DNA from 3 places in the Mesorhizobium sp. LjNodule214 genome. Region 3 is predicted to be linked to each of the others. Evidence: riboswitches for the same ligand, from Rfam matches in the RefSeq annotation. Region 3 holds a riboswitch; each other region holds the start of a gene.

Region 1 (7,025 bases), on a different contig from region 3:
GCGCCATGGGCCTTGACCATCCCGGCGGCGCGCTGGTTTCCGAGGTCACCGACGGATCGCCGGCCGCCAAAGCGGGGATCAAGACCGGCGACGTCATCACCAGCTTCGCCGGCCAGGAGATAAAGGATCCGAAAGACCTGTCGCGTGCCGTCGCCGATGTAGCGCCGGGCGCCAGGGAAACGCTCGATGTCTGGCGCGACGGCAAGGCCATGCAGATTTCCGCCGATGTCGGACGCAACAGCGATGATGCGAAGACCGCCTCGGCCGAAGGCGATGACGGCAAGTCCCAGGAACAGGCCTTGCGCGTGCCCTCGCTCGGCCTGGGCCTCACCGACCTCACGCCGGATATTCGCGAGCAACTGAACCTGACCGACAGCCAGCGCGGCGCGCTGGTCGAGCGCGTCAATCCGGACAAGGCGGCCTCGGCGGCCGGCATCCAGCCGGGCGACGTCATCGTCGGCGTCGACCAGACACCGGTGAAGAACGCCAGGCAGGCAAACCAGGCGATCGCGCAGGCCGGCAAGTCCGGCAGGAAATCCGTGCTGCTGCTCGTCGATCGCGGCGACGCTCAGATCTTCGTCGCAGTGCCCTTCGCCGCCGGCTGAGGACGAGCAACACAGGCTTGCCGCGTCTGCGGCGAGCCGGTTGGGGCCGGTAAGATTCCTGTTGCCCCCCGGGATTTCTTCTTGAACACTGGCTGAGGTCGATTTCGGCCGCAGCGCAAACGGATTGTCCCGATGGTTACCCGCGGCTTCTTTTCCGGACGAAAGCCCCCGACGGTCACGGACGCGCGCATCCCGCCCGGGCAATATCTCGAGCAGGGCTTTCCCGTGCTGTCGGCCGGACCGACACCGCGCGTGCGCACCGAGGATTGGTCGTTCACGCTCAAGCACGGGCCGCGGCCGACCAAGAAATGGAACTGGGCCGAGTTCAATGCGCTGCCGCTGAGCAGGATGACGCGCGACATACATTGCGTGACTGCGTGGACCAAGTTCGACACGGCATGGCAAGGCGTGCTGGTCGACGACATCCTCGCCGATGCCGGCATCGAGCCGCCGACCGCCTTCACGCTGGCGCACTCGTTCGACGGCTACGCCACCAATGTGCCGGCAAAGGACCTTGTCGCCGGCAAGGCCATGGTGGCGCTGCTCTATGAAGGCAAGCCGATCACGCCGGACCATGGCGGGCCGGCGCGGCTCCTGGTGCCGCATCTCTATTTCTGGAAATCGGCCAAATGGCTGAACGGGCTGCAGTTCACCGAACGCGACGAGCCGGGCTTCTGGGAATTGCGCGGCTATCATATCTATGGCGACCCGTGGCGCGAGCAGCGCTATACGGACGACCTATGAGCGAGGCTTCGGCGGCGCAATCGCCCTGGCAGACGGCGAAGATCACTCGCATCGAAAAGCGCACGCCGCGCGTCACCAGTTTTTTCTTCCGGCTGTCGCGGCCCTTCGTCCACCAGGCCGGGCAGCATGTCGATGTCCGGCTGACAGCGCCGGACGGCTACCAGGCGCGGCGCTCCTATTCCATTGCTTCTGCGCCGGAGAGCGGCGGGACGATCGAGTTGGCGATCGAAAGGCTTGAGGACGGCGAGGTCTCGCCCTTCTTCCACGAGGTCGCGGCTGTCGGTGATGAGATCGAATTGCGCGGTCCGCTCGGCGGCCATTTCATCTGGTCCGACAGCGATGGCGGGCCGATCATCCTGGTCGGAGGTGGCTCCGGCGTGGTGCCGCTGATGGCGATGGTGCGCCACCGGACGGCGCGGAAATCCTCCGTGCCGGTCGCGCTGGTGTTTTCGGCGCGGATCTGGGACGAGGTGATTTTTCGCGATGAGCTGATCGGCCTCGACGACCGCCGCGACGGCTTCGAGCTGGTGCTGACACTGACGCGCGAGGCCGCACGGCGGCCCGAGGACTATTCGCGGCGGATCGACGCCCAGATGATGATGCAATCCCTGACGCGACTGCCCGAGCCGCCGAGGCTTGCCTTCGTCTGCGGCTCGAACGCCTTCGTGTCGGCCGCCGCCCAGGCTTTGATCGATGCCGATGTCCCGGCCGGCCTCATCCGCACCGAGCGCTACGGGGTGTGAGCCGCCTGCCTTTCAGGCCTCGATTTCGAGCGCCGACAGAGGCTTCGAGCAGCAGGCAAGGATAAAGCCGTCGTCGATCTCGTGATCGAGGATGCCGCCATTGTGGCTCATCTCGACGTCGCCCGAAACCTTCTTCACCTTGCAGGTTCCGCACAGGCCGAATTCGCAGGCCGCGGGGATCCTGACGCCGGAGGCACGCGCCGTCTGCAGCACGGTCTGCCCGGCGACGCATTCGGCGTCGACATCCGAAAGCGCGAAGCGGATCGGGGTCGCGGCCTCGGCAGACACTCTGGTGCTGCCGTCCACTGGTACGGCAAACGGCGCGGGTATTTCCTCGACCGCGGGAGCGGCAAAGCTTTCCTGGTGGTATCTGGCCATGTCGAAGCCCGAGGCTTCGAGCATTCCGCGCACCGCGCGCATGAATGGATCCGGGCCGCAGCAGAAGATTTCGCGCTCGCGGAAATCGGGCGCCAAGAGCGGCAGCCGGATGGCGTCGATGCGGCCCATATGGCCGAACCAACCTTCACGGCTGGAGCGCTCCTCGATCATGAAGCCGAGCGACAGGCCGGGCATTCGGCTGCCCAGCAATTCCAGCTCCTTGCGGAAGATGATTTCTTCCGGCCGGCGCGCGCAGTTGACGAAGCCGACATCGGTCCATGGCGCGCAGTCGTTCAACCAGCGCAGCATCGACATCATCGGCGTGACGCCGGAGCCGGCCGAGATAAGCAGATACTTTGCCGCAGGATGGCTGTGGAGCGAGAAGTCGCCCACCGGCCCGTAGGCCTTTACGTGGGTGCCGGGCTTCAGATGATCGAACATCCAGCGCGTGCCGACGCTGCCGGCCTGTGCCTTGACCGTCACCGCAATTGAGAAGGGCCGTGACGGCGACGACGACAGCGTGTAGGTGCGCATCAGCGGACCGTCGGCGGTCGGCAGTTCCAGCGTCACGAACTGGCCCGGCTTGTAGCGGAACCAGGTCTGGTTGTCGGAGCGGAAGGTGAAGGTCTTGACGTCGGGCGCCTCGTCGGCGACGCCGATCACCTCCAGCACCTGCAGCCTGTCGTTCCAGGGCGCCATCTCGTCGAGGTGGCGGTAGAGGCCGAGATCGGTCATCGCATTCATCCCCTCACCCCTCAGGCGACATTGCGCAGCGCCGGCCGGCCGCCTTCGGCAAGGCGCGGGCCGATGAAGGACGCGTACCATTCGACGAACTGGATGACGCCGCCCTCATGCAGTTCCGAATAGGGGCCGGGCTCGTAGGCCGGCGACAGGATGCCGAAGGCGTTTTCCTCGACGATGCGGCGATCCTGGTCGTTGGTCTCGGTCCAGACATGGGTGAGTTCTTCGAGGTTGTAATCGACGCCCTCGACCGCATCCTTGTGCACCAGCCACTTCGTCGTCACCGCGGTTTCCGTGGCGCTGATCGGCAGCACGCGGAAGGTCACCGCGTGGTCGATGAGGATGTGGTTCCATGTCGTTGGGTAGTGATAGTGCATCAAGGTGCCGATCCGATCGGCCGAGACCGTGTCGGACAGGTTCTTTGTCACCGCGCGCTTGCCGTTCATCGTGTAGCTGACGGCATCGCGCAGCAGCGGCGCGCGGGTGGCGCGATATTGTCCGGCCGGGTCGATGCGGAACTTGCTCGGCAGGCCCGCCGCCTCGCATTTCGCCCAGTGCGCCAGCATTTCGGGGTCGCTGTCGGCGCCTTGCACGCCGGTGACCGTCGGTGCTTCCGGAAAAGTCTTGCACAGTTCGGGATGATTGCCGGCGCAGTGGTAGCACTCACGGTTGTTTTCCCAGACGAGCTTCCAGTTGCCCTTCTCGACGATAGTCGATTCGAAGGCGACCTTTGCCTCGCGCAACCGGTGCGGCAGGAGGTAAGGCTCGATCATCGCCCGCATCGGCGCGAAGTCGGCCGGCTCTTTTGCCAGGCAGATGAAGATGTAGCCGCCGACGCTTTCGCAAGCGACCGGCTTCAGGCTGAACTGGCTCTTGTCGAAACCATCGGCCATCTGCCGGGCGAACAACAGCCGGCCGTCGAGTTCGTAGGTCCACTGGTGATAGGGGCAGACCAGCTTTGCCGCAGTGCCCTTCTCGGCGTTGCAGACGCGGCTGCCGCGATGGCGGCAGGAATTGTGGAAGGCGTTGATCTTGCCTTGCTGGTCGCGCACCAGCACGACTGGATAGTCGCCGATCTGGGCGGTGATGAAGCTGCCGGGCTTCGGCAGTTCGCAGTCATGGCCGATGAACAGCCAGTCGCGATACCAGATCAGCTCCATGTCGAGCTTGAAGAAATCGGCGTCGGTATAAAAGGGCTGTTCCAGCGAGTAGCCCTGCTTGCGGCTGTGCAGCAGCCTCAGCATGTCGTTGCGCGCATCCATGTCCTGTCCTTATCGTTTAAGGACTGAACTGGTGGTGATGGAGGAAAGACCGGCGGCAATCCGGCGGCAGACCGGACATGCACCATCCACCTCTTGACCGCCCACCGCGATCAGTCGAGTCTAGAAATCTCCGGCTGGTTTCCGGGCTCTGGAGTGTCCTTGCGGACGGTCGCGACACCTTCCCAGGCGGATTGCCCAGTGGTCTCCCGTTGCGACTTGAACTCCACCACCGTTGCGGGGGCAGCGCCGGGTTTTGACCGGCTTCCCAATTCTCCGCTTCGTCGGCGACGAGGCAGCACCTGAGATGAATTGATCTAACCATGACGGCCGGATTGCCGGCGGTATGAAAACGACATCGCATCCATGTGTCGCGACACGGATGGTGATTACCGCAGCCAAACTCCAGGGACGCCGATTTCCGCTTCTGCCGCACTTGGTGCCCGTCACGAATCGCTCGCGATCGGGCTTTAGCCGGCGTCAAAATGGTTAACAGTATCGAAAAGTGACTATTAGCAGATTCTAAAATCGAACCGAACGGTTCGTTTCTGTTGACGGTGCGTGCAGGACGGTGTGAACGCTGGCACTCCGACACAGTTGGTGATGCATAGGCGGCTTTTTGATAACCAATTGATAAAGTTGATAAAAGGTTCGGTGGTAGTAGGCTCTGGTACAATTTCAAGATGCAGAGTCATGGTCCACACGGAACAACTTCGTGATTGGAAACCGCCACCTGGCTTTCCCACATCGGGGCTGTCCGAACGACGCGAATTCCTTCCCAAGACACGCCGCTAGACGGACGGAAAACTGAAATACTGGAGTATTTAAAAATGAAAAAGATTGTTCTCACTGCCGCCGCCCTTCTGGCCATTTCCGGCAGCGCCTTCGCAGGCAGCGACAACTATGGCTCCAATGGCGCCGACCAGCCCGTTGCTGCAGTGGACAGCTCGTACACCGCTTCGATCAAGAAGTCGGAACCGGCCACCGAGAAGCCTGTCGACCAGGGCAGCGACCGCAACCTGTTCGGCAACAACTAACAGCCGATCCCAAGACGCAGAGCGGCGGTCAAGCCCGCCGCTCCGGGAACTGAAAATCCAGGAGCACCCAAAATGAACAAGATTGTCCTTACTGCCGCCGCGCTTCTGATCGCCGGCGGCAGCGCCTATGCCCGCAACGACAGCGTTGGTGCGAGTGCCGTCAACAAGCAGACGACCGCCAACATCGACACCACGCAGACCTCGTCTGTGCGTAATACCGGCTCGCCGGTCTACAAGCTGCTGAACTCGTCGGGCGACGTGCAGAAGTCCGCCTCTCAGGGCAGCGACCGCAACCTCTTCGGCAACAACTGACCGCCGAGGTCGTTAGCAAAACAAGAGCGGCGGGCTAGGCCCGCCGCTCTTGTTTTTATGTTTTTATGCAATGCCAGATGGCCTGTCTTCAGGCCGCCTTCACTTCCGGCGCGTGGAGCGAGAAGGAGTGGCCGTCCGCGTCGAAGATATGCAGGTCGCCGGCGTCCGCGCCCAGCCGCAGCGTCGTCCCGCGCTTGACCTCGACATTGCCCGGCATCTTGGTCACCAGCGGCAGGTCGGCGCGGCCGATATCGACATAGACGAGCTGAACCTCACCGAGCTGCTCGACATAATCCACCGTTCCCTCGAACAGATAGTCCGCGCCGGTAGCAATCACCAGATCCTCCGGTCTGACGCCGAAGCTGACCGCAGCGCCTTTCGCCGATGCCGGCGTGGCGATCGGCACCGTCGCCTTGCGGCCGCCGACATGGCTGACAATGGTCGGGTTGCCGGTCTTGTCGATCGTCGCCGGCAGGATGTTCATGGCCGGTGAGCCGATGAACTGGGCGACGAACAGATTGCCCGGCCGCTTGTAGAGCTCCATCGGCGTGCCGACCTGCTCGATATGGCCTTCCTTCAGCACCACGATGCGGTCGGCCAGCGTCATCGCCTCGACCTGGTCGTGGGTGACGTAGATCATCGTCGTATTCGGCATCGATTCCTTCAGCTTGGCGATCTCGATGCGGGTGGCGACGCGCAGTGCCGCGTCGAGGTTCGACAGCGGTTCGTCGAACAGGAACACTTTCGGATTGCGCACGATGGCGCGGCCGATGGCGACGCGCTGGCGCTGGCCGCCCGACATCGCCTTGGGCAGCCGGTCGAGATATTTGGTCAGTTGCAGGATCTCGGCCGCCTGCCGCACCCTCTTGTCGATCTCGGCCTTGCTTTCCTTGCCGATCTTCATCGAGAACGCCATGTTGTCGTAGACCGTCATGTGCGGGTAGAGCGCGTAGGACTGGAACACCATGGCGATGCCGCGCTTCGACGGCGGCACATCGTTCACCACCTCGCCGGCAATCTTGAGCTCACCGGAGGTGATCTCCTCCAGCCCGGCGATGGATCTCAGCAAGGTCGACTTGCCGCAGCCCGAAGGGCCGACAAAGACGATGAACTCGCCCGACTTAATGTCGAGGTCGATGCCGTGGAGAATGTGCAGATTGCCGTATGATTTCTTCACCTGTCTCAGCGTGACATCGGCCATGATTT
Region 2 (7,025 bases), on a different contig from region 3:
CAAAGAAAAAGCCCGCTACCGGGAGGAGGTGGCAGCGGGCTCGATTTAGAATGAGACGCGGGAGGAGGTGCGCCCCATTCAGCGTCGGCACCACATCTGGGAGGAGTAGATGGCCGACACCATGATCATACCGATCGCCGCGGATATTGCAACGCACAAATTTTATCTCGCGACTGCGAAATGATGCCTGATCCGCTTAGCCCATCCTGAAAAACTGCGGTCAGGCTGCCGCTTTCTTGCGGGCACGCTTGGCAGGTGCCGGCGTTTCCGGTTCCTTCGGCTTGCGGCCCAGACCCATGGTCTTGGCCAATGCCGAGCGCGCCGCAGCGTAGTTCGGCGCCACCATGGGATAGTCCGCCGGCAGCTCCCATTTTGCGCGATATTCGTCGGGCGTAAGGCCATAGTGGGTAGCCAGGTGACGCTTGAGCGACTTGAACTTCTTACCGTCCTCAAGGCTGACAATATAATCGGGTGTAACCGATTTTCTGATCGGTACGGCAGGCTTGAGAGCTTCCGACTTTTCTGGTGCGGCACCACCAGCCGTGCCTTTCAATGCGATATGGATCTGGCCGATAAGCTCAGGCAGTTCACCGACGGGAACCGGATTGTTCGAAACATAGGCTGAGACGACATGGGCGGTGAGTTCGATGAGGTTGTCGGCTTTGCTCTCGGTTTCTTCGGTCATGAAAACGCTCCTGCGGGCTTAGGCTAGGCGGTGAAGAATCACTTCATAGCTTAATAGTGACGACCGCCTTTGATGGCAACCAAGCCATTGCATGATGTGTTGGCGGATCGATACACACCCGGCCGCAGGCGCGGATCTTCCTCTTGAACCGTCATCGCCCTGACAACACAATGTGTCAGGGTCACCGTGCCGATGCGGCGCCTCTTCACCGCAGATTGGCTATTTAGAAAGTTGGGAGAAACCAATGAACGCTGAGGCTTTCAGCAGCCCGCTTTTTGTGAAGCGCGCAACCCACATCATCCAGGAGATTGCCGGCCTTGCGGATGCAATCGATTTTCTCAATGAATGGCCGGAAGATCGCAGAGACCTGATTCACGAAGCCGCCCTGAGGGCATGCTACGATGCATACGATAGGCGCAAGCCGGTAAGCACGGCGCGCAATGCGTTTTTCGGCTTTGCGAAGCGCGTCGCCATATTGGAAGATCCAACCTCCGCCATGCAGTGGATCGCCGCCTGCAGATCGGGCAGTGGAAAAGTGCAGGTGTAGACTTCGACGACGAGTTTGAGACTGGCGAGGCGCGTCAAACAGTGCACTATGTCCAGGTTTCACAGCTAGACCACGCGAATGAGAAGCAGTTCCTCACCACCGACTGCAAATCCGCAGATCGCAAGCAAGCTGACCATGGCCAGACGCAGCTCATGGCGATCGCTTGCTCGCCAATGGCCAGGCTCAGTGGCGCAGATGCAGCGGTCGCGTTCGGCTGAATAAAAAAATGCGATCCGGGCTGTTTGCCGCATAGTGGCTGTGGGGGAGGGGGATGACCGGGTTGACCAGATTTGAGAGACCAGTCGTTGTTCAGCTTAGCCGCCGCGGCTCGGAGCGTATCGTGTTCGACGTCAACGACGCGGCCGCTATCTTGCTCCGGGATCTGCATCATGAGACCGATAAACGCAGAATAGCGATGGACGCCTGTCTGCAGGTTTTACGCGGTAAGACCCATCCACCAACCGCTCGACGAGCTTTCGTCGCAGCCGCACTCGAAGCACGCATTCTGCGCAGTGATTGAGATTTGGGACGCCGCTCGTGAATTTCGGCCGTCTGCACATCGCTATTGAACGCGGTCCGAACACCCCTGCCGGCATCGGCCAGGAGCGAGCCAACCCCGCAATTTCCGCGACGGCTTTCCTGGTCCGGCGCCGGATCTTGACCATCAAAACACAAGGGGTCCGCCTGCCAGCTGCGGCCGCTCGGCTTCGCCGTCGCGGTGATCGTGATTGAAGCCAGAGGCAGACAGAGCCATCGAGCGGCAATTGGCCCGGTGCAGATGGCGGAGCGTCGATGCCGCTTCAACAGTCTCCGGAAGTACCGTATCAACCTTCCCCCAGCTTGGCCCTGCATCCGATATCCCGGAACACGCTCCGCGGACCGGCGCCGCGTGATCGCTGATGCTTCTCCCGATGGTCGGGACCGGGGGGTTCGGCGACCAAGGTCGGGGAGACGATAGTGACACTGGATGATCCCAATACGGAATAATCCGAAACTGGCTGGCGGTGAGCCGTCTAGTTTCTGGCCGGCTCATTTGGGGCCCAAGCCTCCTTCGATCACCCGCCAACGGCGGCCTCTGGAACAGCTGACTTCGACGCGCCATGACAAGGGCCTCGGCCAGGCCAAGGTTGCCGAGGCGCTTTCGCGGGCAGCTCGATTGCCTTGGGTGCGCCGGATGGACTCACCCCAAGATCGCCCGGTGTGTGGCGTTGCCGCTCACCGCCGGCGAGGGGCACCGAGCCCTACGCGGTCTGCGCTTTTTCCCGAATTGCGCGTGCTGCAGCCACCATGTTCATCAGGGCAGGGCGGACCTCCTCCCATCTGCGCGTCTTGAGACCGCAGTCGGGATTCACCCACAGTTGGCCATCCAGCAATCGCTCGCGCGCAAGCATGATGAGGTTGGAAATCTCCCCCACTTCCGGGACCCGCGGCGAGTGAATGTCATAGACACCAGGACCGATCCCGTTCGGATACTTGAAGCTTCGGAGCGTATCGAGCAGTTCCATCTGCGAGCGCGAGGTTTCAATGGAGATCACATCGGCATCCATTGCGGCAATCGCGTCCACGATATCGCCGAACTCGGAGTAGCACATATGGGTGTGGATCTGGGTCGCATCGCCGACCGCCGTTGAAGCCAGCCGGAAGCATTCGACGGCCCAGTCGAGATAGGCCTGCCAGTCGGCCTCGCGCAGCGGCAAGCCCTCGCGCAGTGCGGCTTCGTCGATCTGGATCATCCTGGCGCCGGCCTTTTCGAGGTCGCTCACTTCATCGCGAATGGCGAGCGCGACCTGGCGGCAGACGGCTGAGCGCGGAAGGTCGTCTCGGACGAAGGACCAGTTGAGGATCGTCACCGGGCCGGTAAGCATGCCCTTCACCGGCTTCGGCGTCAGCGACTGAGCATATCGCCACCAGTGTACCGTCATCGGCTGTTGTCGCGACACATCGCCAATGATGATCGGCGGGCGCACAAAGCGCGAGCCATAGCTCTGCACCCAGCCGTGTTGCGTGAAGGCGAAGCCGCGGAGCTGCTCAGCGAAATACTGCACCATATCGTTGCGCTCGAATTCGCCGTGGACCAGCACGTCGAGTCCGATCTCTTCTTGCCAGCGAACGGCGGCTTCTATCTCTTTCTTCAGGAACGCCTCATAGTCGACGTAACTCAGTTCGCCTTTGGCATGGGCTGCCCGCGCCTTGCGAACCTCGGCTGTTTGCGGGAAGGAGCCGATCGTCGTGGTGGGAAAGGAAGGCAAGCCAAACGTGTCGGCCTGAAGCTTGGAGCGCACGGCGAATGCGCTCTTCCGGCGCGTCATGCCGACCTTGATGCTGGCGACCCGGACTTCGACGAGCGGATCATGCACCTTCGCGGATGTCGCGCGAACGGCGGCAGCCTCAGCCGACGCCTCCAGTTCGGCGGCGACCGCGTCCCGGCCTTCGGCCAGGGCACGGGCGAGCACGACCAGCTCGCCGGTCTTTTGCGCCGCGAAGGCGAGCCACGACTTCACATCCGCATCGAGTGCCGTCTCCGTGTCCAGGTCGATCGGCACATGCAGCATCGAGCAGGACGGGGCGATCTCCACGCGGTCCGACGGCCAGCCGGCGACGATCGGCTTGATGCGGTCAAGTATGGCAGGGAGGTTCGCGCGCCAGACGTTGCGGCCGTCGATCAGTCCGAGCGAGAGCACAAGGTCCTTGTGCGCGAGCCGGCCGACGGGCTCCAACTGCTCTGGAGCGCGCGCGAGATCGACGTGCAGTCCCGCCACGGGCAGAGAAATTGCGGTCTCGAGATTGTCTCCCAGCGATCCGAAATAGGTAGCGACCATGATCTTCAACTCCGGTGCTGCTTTTGACAGCCGGCAGTAGGCGAATTGGAGCGCATCCCGTTCGTTGGGAACCAGATCGACCACGAGCGCCGGCTCATCGATCTGCACCCAATCGGCTCCCGCGAGCTTCAGCCTCCGCAGGAGCTCCTCGTAGACGGGCAGCAGCCGTGGCAGGAGCGCGATAGGGTTGAAACCTTCCTCAGGTGACTTCGCCAACTTGAGAAAGGTAACCGGTCCAAGCAGGACCGGGCGCGTGTGGATGCCGAGCGCCTTGGCCTCGAGGAAATGATCGACCGGTTTCGCCGACGAGAGGGCAAAGCTCTGATCGTCCGTAAGTTCCGGCACAATGTAGTGATAGTTGGTGTCGAACCATTTGGTCATTTCCATCGCGGCAAGGCCATGCCCGTTGGCCGCATGCTCGTCACCTGCATGTCCACAATCAGCGGCCTGACCTTGGTTGCCGCGCGCCATGGCGAAATAGGTATCGAGTGGGACCTCGCCGTCAGTCCAGGTGTATCGTGCCGGCACGGCGCCGACCATGGCGATGGTGTCGAGCACATGGTCATAAAGCGAGAAATCGTTGGACGGGATTTTCGACACGCCGCGATCGTGCTGCTCCCTCCAGCTGGCGGCGCGTAGCGCCTTCGCCGTCGCGAGCAGGTCGGCAGCGGGAGATTTTCCGGACCAGTAGCTTTCAAGCGCGAATTTGAGTTCCCGCCGTCGACCGATACGCGGCACGCCGAGCGTTGCCACTGGAATTTGTTGAGAGACAGTCATGCCATACCCCGATGGTTGGGGCGTGGGGACAAGGAACGCACGAGTAGGCGGCACGAAGCCAGGCTACCGCGGCCACCGAGACACCCCGCCCGTGGACGTTGTTCGTCGTGGCAGGTCTCCTGGCTCGCGGGTCAAAGCCTCTGCCCGTCTTCCCGAGGCCGTTCGCCTCAGTGACACCAATGGGCTTGGCTCGCCGCTAACAGTTGCGGGGGCAGCGCCGGCATCGCACCGGCTTCCCTCTTAGCTCCGCTACGGCAGTGCCGCGCGGAGAACCACGACATGCGCACAGTTACAGCCGCTTCGCTCCTTGTCAATACATATAACGAGATGTTTATGTGATGATGCGAATAGTGCCCTTGCGCTGATCGGTCTCTTTCGCCCAAAGCCGCATACGATGCCGCCTCTCATCAGTGCAGGCTCGGAGAGGTCCTTGTCCCCATCGGCGACGCCGGATCAGATCGAGGTCGCCGGGCTCAAAAGCGTAAAGTGGGGCGAGGCCGTCACGGTCCGCCGGGAATCCCGGTATTTGTTCCCCGCTCGGCTTCGCTCAGCGTGTTTGCGCATTCCAGCGCGCTGATGACCATGGCCGCAAGCGGAAAGAAGAGGTGGCGCCGCAGGTGGGCGGGCTGGGGCCGGGCCGCCAGCGTCCCGAACAACTGCGCGGCGATCGCCTCGACCTGCTGCGCGAGCAGCTTCACCCTGCGGTCGCTGAAGGCCGGCGCCACGATCGTGCGTAACCGGGCATGCTCGCCCCCCTCGTGCGAGACCAGCCTCCCGGCGAACCGAGAATCACCAAATCTGGGGTGCATGCCGCACTCGCTAAGCGACGGAAGGGCGGAAGGTGACCGGCAGGCGCTGCGGGCAGCGAATGACGTAAGACGGCATGTAGACGACGTTCTCCGGGGCGATGGCCAGCGCCAGATCCTCCAGCCGCCCGAACAGCGCGGGGAAGGCGCAGCACAATTCCAGGCGCGCCAGCGGAGCGCCCAGGCAGGAATGCGGCCCCTCGCCGAACGATACGTGCGCGTTGTGCCGCCGGGTGACATCGAATCTGTCGGCGCCGGGACCGAAGGCCTTTTCGTCCCGGTTCGCCGCATAGAACGCCATCAGGACGGCGTCGCCGCGGCGGACCATGCATCCGTCGATCTCCACGTCCTGGGTGGCATAGCGGAACGGCAGATTGGCCGCTGAGCTGCCCCAGCGCAGGATCTCCTCGATCGCCTGTGACCACGGAACTTGGCCGCTGCGCACCAGGTGAAGTTGCTGCGGATGCGTCAGCAATGCCAGTACGCCATTGCCGATGACGCCGGCGGTGGTCACGAAGCCCGCAGAGAGCACCATGAACAGCATGTCGATCAGCTCGGTGTCGGAAACGAGCTCGCCATTGTCACGCGCGACGATCAGGGCCGAAGCCAGATCATCGCCGAGCTGGCCCCGCTTGAGCGCGATCAGGCGACGGAAGAACTCCGGGATGCGCTGCCGCGTCTGTCGCACCTCATCGGCTGTGGCGGAGGTGTTGGCCAGGCTGTAGGTGAGCGCGACGATCTCTTCGCGCTGTTCGTCCGGCAAACCGAACAGTTCGGCGATCACGTTGGTGGGCAGCGGAGCGGCGAACTCGCACATCAGATCTGCACTGCCGCCGCGCTGCGCCATCTCGGCCAGGAGTCGATCGACGCATTGTTCGACCCGTGGCGCCAGCAAGGCGATACGACTGGGCGCGAAGCTGCTGGACAGCAGGCCGCGCAAGCGCCGGTGATCGGCGCCGTGCGCCGTGGTCATGTTGTCCACTTTGCATATCCCGATCAGCGGATGATCCTCGGGAATCTCGCCGTCCTGCAGCGCCCGCCACTGTCGCCAGTCCTTGTTGAAACGCTGGTCGGAAAGCATACGCCTGAGCGTCTGGTGACGGCCTGCCGCCCAGGTCACAAAATCGCCTGGCAGCGACACTCGCGCCATCCCTTCCTGCTGCAGAATCGCAGAAGACAGATCATCAAGTTGCGTGGGAGCGGCCGGCACACCGATCACGTCGCAATGATCGTTTTCTGCGCGCATGCCAACAACTCCTTCAAGACCATCGCGGGTCCACTTCTCGGCACGGATGATCCGCGCGCGGACTTCGAAAAGTGCCCCCCAGTGTGCTTCGTCCTCAGAAGCGGTAGGTGAGACCTGCGCCTATCAACCAGGGATCGAGCTTGGC
Region 3 (7,025 bases):
CGGCATCCATGGCGGCGATGTCGAGACCTCGCTGATGCTGCACTTCCGCCCGGATCTGGTCGACATGGGCAAGGCCGACAATTTCGTTTCCAACGTCAGCCGCGCCGAAAAGGAATTCGCGCTGCTGCGCCACACCGGCACGCATGCCTTTGCCTGGATTGCCAGCGACCTCAACCCGAACGGCGTGGTCGGCGAGGCCGGCATCGCCACGGCCGAGAAAGGCCGGCTGACCGCCGAGCATCAGGTCGACGGTTTCATCAGCCTGTTGAAGGATGTCCGCAAGGCAAAGCTCGCCGACTGGCTGGCCTAGACTAGAAAAGTCCTGCGAGGCGTTAGCCATCGATCTTGAGCTCGAAGGGCTTGCCCTCAAAAGCGTCGGCGCCGCGCCCGATCGCCTCGATCGCCTCGATCATGCGGCCGTTTCGGTCGAGCAGCGCGTCGGCGACGGCGATCAGCCGCGGGTTGGGCGTCGCCGAGGGCGACAGCGCACGCAGCGTCTCAGCCAACTCAACCTCGTCGCGCTTCGGCGCCAGCGCCGCCGCGATGATATAGGCCGAGGCGGTCGACCGGCTGATGCCGGCATAACAATGGACGACCATGGGCTTCACGCGATCCCATTGGCGCGCGAACTGGAGCAGGTTGCGCACGTGCTCCTCGCCCGGCATGGTCATGCCTTCCTGGGCCACCGCAATGTCGTGCATCACCAGATGCAAATGGTTCTCCCTGGCGATCGAGGCCGGGCGTATCACTTCGGTGCCGTCGGCAAGCAGCGAGAGCAGACGCTCGGCGCCGGTTCTTGCCACGGTCTCCTCGACTTTCGCCAGCGAACAGACATGGATCATGGCGCGATCTCCTTCGGCCCATCGTCGCGCCGTGCGGCCCAGTCGGCAAGCGCCGATTCGAGCCGCTGCCATTCCTCGTCGGAACCCGGCAGCCCGGCGCGCAGCACCTGTGGCCGGTCGGCAAAATGCCGAAGCAGCACGCCGCGCTCGCCAAGCGCCGAAAACAACTCGGCCGAATCGGACAGACGAAGATATCGGAACAGCGTCGTTCCGCCGACGACAGGCACATCGAAGCGGCCGAACAGCGCGTCGAGCCGCGCCGCATCCTGCGCCAGGCGCTGCCGCATGGTGGTCTGCCAATCCGTGTCGGCCAGCGCACGGATGCCGTAGTCCAGCGCCGGACCGGCGACCGCCCAGGGGCCCAATTGCGCCTCTAGCGTCTGGACGGTCAGCGTGTCGGCCAAGGCAAAGCCGAGCCTCACGCCGGCAAGGCCAAAGAACTTGCCGAAGGAGCGCAGCACCACGATGCCGCCCTGCCCGACATCGTCGGCCAGGCTTTCGGCGCGTGGGCCGACATCCATGAAGGCCTCGTCTACGACCAGCAGCCCGCTTTTGGCGCGCAATCTTCCGGCAAGCTCCAGCAGCCGGTCGCGCTCGACGACACGCCCGTCGGGATTGTTGGGATTGACGACGATGGCGAGGTCAGCCCCGGCAAGCGCTGCCAAATCGTCGACTTCGGCCGCCGCATGGCCGGCGATCGCCGCAGCCCGCTTGTGCTCGGCATAGGTCGGCCCGAACACCAGAGCCTTGCCGGGGCTCACCAGCGAGGCGACGCGCGGCAACAGGATCTGCGTGCCGGGTGCCGCCGCCACATACGCCGCCGACGGCGCGCCATAGGCGCGCGCCGCGACCTCGGCCAGTTCACGGGCTCGCGCGGTTTCAGGCAACCGTGACAGGGTGGTAGCGGGCAATTCGAAAAGCGGATAGGAGTGCGGATTGATACCAGTCGAGAGGTCGACGAAAGGCTGTGGCGCGTGAGGGAAGAGCGCGCTCGCCCGGCCAAGGCTTCCGCCATGATCCACCGCAGCCATCGCTCCATCAAGAAGCTTCATGTCGATCCTGATTGCCTTCCTGTCGCTAGCCATTGAACGCACCCTGGGTTACCCGGACGGGCTGTTCCGCGCCATCGGCCATCCCGTCACCTGGTTCGGCAGGCTGATATCCTTTCTCGACCGCAGGCTCAACCACGCCACTGATTCCGACGCGCTGCGTCGCCGCCGGGGCGTCAAGGCATTGCTGGTCATCGTTCTGGTGCCGGCGGCCGTCGCTTTCGCCGTGCAAATCCTGCTCTGGCAGATCTTTCCCGCCGGCCTGCTCATCACGGCAATTCTGGCATCGTCGCTTCTGTCGCAGAAGAGCCTCGCCGAGCATGTCGAGGCAGTGGCCGATGCGCTCGATACAGGCGGGCTGACGCTCGGCCGCATCGCCGTCTCGCGCATCGTCGGCCGCGATCCGGAAAAGCTCGACAAGCCGGGCATTGCCCGTGCCGCGATCGAGAGCCTGGCCGAGAATTTTTCCGACGGCATCGTCGCACCCGCCTTCTGGACCGGTGTCTGCGGGCTGGCCGGCGGCGTCGCCTACAAGGCTGCCAACACCGCCGATTCGATGATCGGCCACCGCACCCCGCGCCACGAGGGCTTCGGTCGGGCGGCCGCTCGTTTCGACGATTTCATCAACCTCCCGGCCTCCAGGCTGACGGCGCTGCTGATCGTGCTTGCCGCCTTCATCGTCAAAGGCGCCGATCCGAGCAGTGCCTGGCAGGCCGTGCGGCGCGACGCGAGAAAGCACCGCTCGCCCAATGCCGGCTGGCCGGAAGCAGCAATGGCCGGCGCGCTCGGTCTGGCGCTGGCCGGGCCGCGCAGCTACGGCGGCGTCGTCGTCGAGGATGCATTCATGGGCGAAGGCGGCCGGCGCGAAGCCGACAGCACCGATATCAGGCGGGCGCTGACGCTCTACCGGATCGCCGACTATCTGCTGATCGGGCTGTCCGGCATCCTGTCGGCGCTCGTCATTTACCTGACATTCTGAGATATCAGAACTCGATCCCTTGCTGCGCCTTCACGCCGGCAGCGAAATGGTGCTTGGTCAGGCCCATCTCGGTGACGAGGTCGGCAGCCTCAACCAGCGCCGGCTTGGCGTTGCGTCCGGTGACGACGACGTGCAGGCCCTCACGCCGGCCTTTCAGCGCCGCGACCACACCGTCGAGATCGAGATAGTCGTAGCGCAGCGCGATGTTGAGTTCGTCGAGCACCACAAGGCTGATCGACGGATCGGCCATCAGCTCGAGCGCCCTTGCCCAGGCGGCCTCGGCGGCGGCGATATCGCGCTTCAGGTCCTGCGTTTCCCAGGTGAAACCCTCGCCCATCGCATGCCAGACGACGCGGTCGCCGAACGCCGCAAAGGCCTCCTTTTCACCGGTATGCCATTTGCCTTTGATGAACTGGACGACGCCGACGCGCTTGCCGTAGCCGAGCACCCGCAGCGCCAGCCCGAACGCGGCGGTGGTCTTGCCCTTGCCCGGACCGGTGTTGACGATCAGCAGCCCCTTCTCGATCGTCTTGCCCGCCACCTCGGCGTCCTGCACCGCCTTGCGCTTGGCCATCTTGGCGCGATGGCGTTCCTCGTCCTTGGGATCGATATCGGTCATCTCATTTCACCTTCAGCGGCAGCCCCGCCACCATCAGCAGCACCGTGTCGGCAACTGCGGCGACCTGCTGGTTGAGGCGGCCTGCGGCGTCGCGGAACCGGCGGGCAAGCGCATTGTCCGGCACGATACCCTGGCCAACTTCGTTGGACACCACGAACCACGGTCCGCGCGGCCGCGACAGCGCGTCCGCTAGTTGCCGGCATTCGGCGTCAAGATCGTGTTCAGCCAGCATATGGTTGGTCAGCCACAGTGTCAGGCAGTCGATCAGCACCGGCCGGCCATCGGGCAGAGCTGCGAGCGCGCCGGCCAGGTCGAGCGGCGCATCGATGGTCGTCCAGCCTTCGCCACGCCGCGAGCGGTGCAGCGCGATGCGTTCGCGCATCTCCTGGTCATAGGCTTCAGCAGTGGCGATATAGGTCCAGGGCGCCGGCCCTGCCGTCACCAAGGATTCGGCATGCGCGCTCTTGCCGGAGCGCGCACCGCCGATGATGAAGGTCAATCCTTTGCGATCAGGCAAAGCTGTCGCGCAGGCTGGTCGCCGTACCGGTGAAGCGTCCGCGCACCACGCCGACGACGGCGCCGAGCACCAGCCAGAACACCAGATTGGTCACCGTCACCGCCACCACGAACTGGTGATGCAGACCTTCGGGGATCGGCGTCTCGAAGCTGTCCGGCTGCGGCGCGCCGACAATATGCGGCGCCACGATCAGGACCACGGCCAGGATCGCCAGCGGCAGCGACTTGCGGAAGGCGATCAGGCCGAGACCGGCCGCCGTCGCCGCCACCGTTGCCCACCACCAGATCTGGCGTTCGGTGAGGTCGGCCGCCGGCATCGCCGGCAATTCCGGCGGCAGGCCAAGGCCCGGCGCCAGCGTGAACGCGGCAAAACCGGCCAGCCCCCAGAACACGCCCTGGCGCCAATTGCCGATGCCGCCGGCAAACTCCGAAACCGCGACCAGGACCAGCGCGAAGCCGATGCCGGTGACGATGTTGGCCAGCACGCTGAAGGCGAAGCGCTCGAAGCCATCGGCCGGCGCCCAGCTTTCGTCCTCCGCCGGAGCGGCCGCCTCAACCGGCGCCGGTGCGGCGCTACTCATGGCATTGGTATCCGTAGCGTTGCCGGTTGGGGCTGCCGGCGCTGCGGCATGCTCATGCTGGTGGCCGCCTCCGGCCTGTTCGTAGACCTCGGCCTTCAGGATGAGCGGCACGGTGGCAAAGGCCTGCATGCAGGCGAGAACGACGCCGGCCACGAGCCCTGCGATCGCCGCGATGAACACGACGTTGCGAAACAGATTCATGATGTCAGGTCCTCGTCAGTGGCAGGGAAACGCCATCGAATGGCGATAGTCGTGCGCGGCATTGTGGACCGCATCGATGTGCGAGAAGCCGACAACGCCGATGACGAAAATGCCCAGAAACGCGCTAAGCACGAGCTGCATGAGGCGCGACTGCGAGGAGACGGAAGCGCCGAGAGAGACCGAAGCGGTATTCATATCTTGTCCTTTCGCCCTCCACCCGAGGGCACAGAAGTCAGTTCCCTGTCGCCGGCAGGTCTCCTGGCTCGCGGATCAGCACCCTTCCCCACCTTCCCGAAGAAAAATCTTCAGTGGCTTATGGGGAGGACTACCGCACACAGTTGCGGGGGCAGCCACGGCATCGGGCAACAATTCAGCCCTCACCGCATTCCCTCTTGGTCCCTAATGGAACCGACGACAGGGCGCGACTATAGGCAGAATCACTGCCTCCGGCAAACCAAATTCCGCCCGTTACCAGCGCGAATGCGCCACCTAAAGCGCATCGCGCCGAAACGGATTCAGCCGACGCGCTTTAGGTCTTTGTTTTATGCATGTCGTTTTCCCAAAACCGCTGCGCACTTCTGGGCGACATGCAGTAGGTCAGCGATCCGACATGGCGATCCGCTCGGCCACCAGGTGCTGCAGCCGCCACAGACGGGAATCATGAATGCCGCGCTGCTCCAGGTTCTTGACCGTGTTGTAGAGATAGTCGGCGCCGGATCCCCAGTGCCCGCACGACGTCGCCAGCCTTTCGACCACCTCGTCTTCGTCGAGCGGCCCGGCATAGGTGGTGCCCTTGCGATTGATGACGAAGGCCAGCACCCGCAGTGGGCCGCTGTCGCTCGCCACCCTGAGCACGCGCGGATGGTAGCTGGTCGGCTTCAGCGTCACTTCGCGCCGCAAAAGCTTGTCGAGCTGCTGGCGCCGATCGTCATTGCCCAGCCGAAAGGCGACGCCCTTGCATTGCCCGCCGCGATCCAGCGCCATCATCAGGCCGGGCTGATCCTTGGTGCCGCGCCAGCGTGTCATCTTCATGCAGAAGGAGCGGTGCCAGCCGCGCGCCACCGCGACCCGCTCCTCGACATGGTCGATTTCGGGTTTCCAGATCAGCGAACCGTAGCCGAACAACCAGAGCGGCTCGGTGGCAGGCAGTTCCGCCTCCAGCGCGTCCACCATCGCCTCATAGTCGCTGTCGTCCAGATGCGCGGCGTCCGGGTCCGGTCCGCTATCCTCGACCGCGCGAAAACAGCGGGCGACCAGCTCTTGCGTGAGCGACATCGTTCTTGCCGGCATGACCTGCGACCTCGGGCGACCGGCAGGAATGCCGGAGGGGGATGAACCGACCTTAAAGTTCGCCATTGCGCGCCACAATGGCGGCGGCGCGCGCCAATTGACAAAGGCCCCGGCCGGGTGTCGGCTGCGCCATCCAGGGAGCCGGCCATGCAGCCCGATCAGACCGAACGCGACCTCTACAATGGCTTGACGCGGCTCGAGCCGACGCTGCCGTCCTCCGCCTATTGGGACGTCGAGGCCTACCAGCGCGATCTCGACGCCATCTGGTACAAAAGCTGGCTGCTGGTCTGCCGCGAGGCCGACCTTGCCCAGCCGCTGGCGTTCCGAACCTTCCGTGTCGGCACCCAGGAGATCGTCGTGCTGCGCGACGAGACCGGCGAATTGCGTGCCTTCCACAACACCTGCCGTCACCGTGGTTCGCAGCTTTGCCAGGAGAGCGAGGGGCGGCTCAAAGCGCGGCTGATCACTTGCCCCTACCACGCCTGGTCCTATTCGCTGCGCGGCGATCTCGTGCGCGTGCCGTCGAAATCGCTGCCCGAAGGTTTCGACAGGGCCGATCACCCGCTCTACCGCGTGGCGCTGTCGATATGGCGCGGCTTTGTCTTCATCAATCTGGCCGAAGATGCAGACGGCTCGGCAGAAGCCTCCTTCGATCCAGCATCCGGCAACCTCGCCAACTGGCCGCTGGAGGCGTTGGTCAGCGGCCATGTGCTGCGCAAGGTGATGAACTGCAACTGGAAGATCTTTTGGGAAAACTTCAACGAGTGCCTGCACTGCCCCGGCGTCCACAAGGACCTGTCGCGGCTGGTACCGATCTATGGACGCGGCCTGATGGGCAGGCACGACGACCCCGAATGGGCCCGTCACGCCGACAATGACGCGCCGGAATTTTCCGGCGGCCTGCGCGCCGGAGCCGAGACATGGTCACGCGACGGCCAAGCCCATGGT

What was found. A riboswitch is a leader RNA that binds a small molecule or an ion and turns the genes downstream of it on or off. The one in region 3 is predicted to bind cobalamin.
Region 1: another riboswitch for cobalamin. It lies ahead of ACSQ3Z_RS05825 (aromatic ring-hydroxylating oxygenase subunit alpha); the one in region 3 lies ahead of ACSQ3Z_RS16050 (CbtB domain-containing protein).
Region 2: another riboswitch for cobalamin. It lies ahead of metE (5-methyltetrahydropteroyltriglutamate--homocysteine S-methyltransferase); the one in region 3 lies ahead of ACSQ3Z_RS16050 (CbtB domain-containing protein).

Annotation. Positions count from the first base shown of each region.
Region 1 is NZ_CAXUPE020000001.1:1,188,459-1,195,483, reverse strand. Features, by position in the region: partial or broken gene ACSQ3Z_RS05845 (PDZ domain-containing protein) at 1-605, shown strand, start outside; gene ACSQ3Z_RS05840 (molybdopterin-dependent oxidoreductase) at 738-1,349, shown strand; gene ACSQ3Z_RS05835 (ferredoxin reductase) at 1,346-2,092, shown strand; gene ACSQ3Z_RS05830 (2Fe-2S iron-sulfur cluster-binding protein) at 2,105-3,205, opposite strand; gene ACSQ3Z_RS05825 (aromatic ring-hydroxylating oxygenase subunit alpha) at 3,226-4,473, opposite strand; cobalamin riboswitch at 4,589-4,791, opposite strand; gene ACSQ3Z_RS05820 (DUF680 domain-containing protein) at 5,301-5,507, shown strand; gene ACSQ3Z_RS05815 (DUF680 domain-containing protein) at 5,580-5,819, shown strand; gene ACSQ3Z_RS05810 (ABC transporter ATP-binding protein) at 5,908-7,020, opposite strand.
Region 2 is NZ_CAXUPE020000006.1:95,479-102,503, reverse strand. Features, by position in the region: gene ACSQ3Z_RS35515 (MucR family transcriptional regulator) at 221-685, opposite strand; gene ACSQ3Z_RS35510 (DUF982 domain-containing protein) at 930-1,232, shown strand; gene ACSQ3Z_RS35505 (DUF982 domain-containing protein) at 1,504-1,752, shown strand; gene metE (5-methyltetrahydropteroyltriglutamate--homocysteine S-methyltransferase) at 2,474-4,804, opposite strand; cobalamin riboswitch at 4,921-5,120, opposite strand; partial or broken gene ACSQ3Z_RS35495 (cytochrome P450) at 5,395-5,681, opposite strand; gene ACSQ3Z_RS35490 (cytochrome P450 family protein) at 5,648-6,880, opposite strand; gene ACSQ3Z_RS35485 (OmpW/AlkL family protein) at 6,975-7,025, opposite strand, start outside.
Region 3 is NZ_CAXUPE020000002.1:433,310-440,334, forward strand. Features, by position in the region: gene ACSQ3Z_RS16015 (creatininase family protein) at 1-310, shown strand, start outside; gene ACSQ3Z_RS16020 (tyrosine phosphatase family protein) at 333-842, opposite strand; gene cobD (threonine-phosphate decarboxylase CobD) at 839-1,894, opposite strand; gene cbiB (adenosylcobinamide-phosphate synthase CbiB) at 1,893-2,870, shown strand; gene cobO (cob(I)yrinic acid a,c-diamide adenosyltransferase) at 2,875-3,489, opposite strand; gene cobU (bifunctional adenosylcobinamide kinase/adenosylcobinamide-phosphate guanylyltransferase) at 3,491-4,006, opposite strand; gene ACSQ3Z_RS16045 (CbtA family protein) at 3,999-4,787, opposite strand; gene ACSQ3Z_RS16050 (CbtB domain-containing protein) at 4,803-4,982, opposite strand; cobalamin riboswitch at 5,019-5,215, opposite strand; gene ACSQ3Z_RS16055 (gamma-glutamylcyclotransferase) at 5,385-6,077, opposite strand; gene ACSQ3Z_RS16060 (aromatic ring-hydroxylating oxygenase subunit alpha) at 6,225-7,025, shown strand, end outside.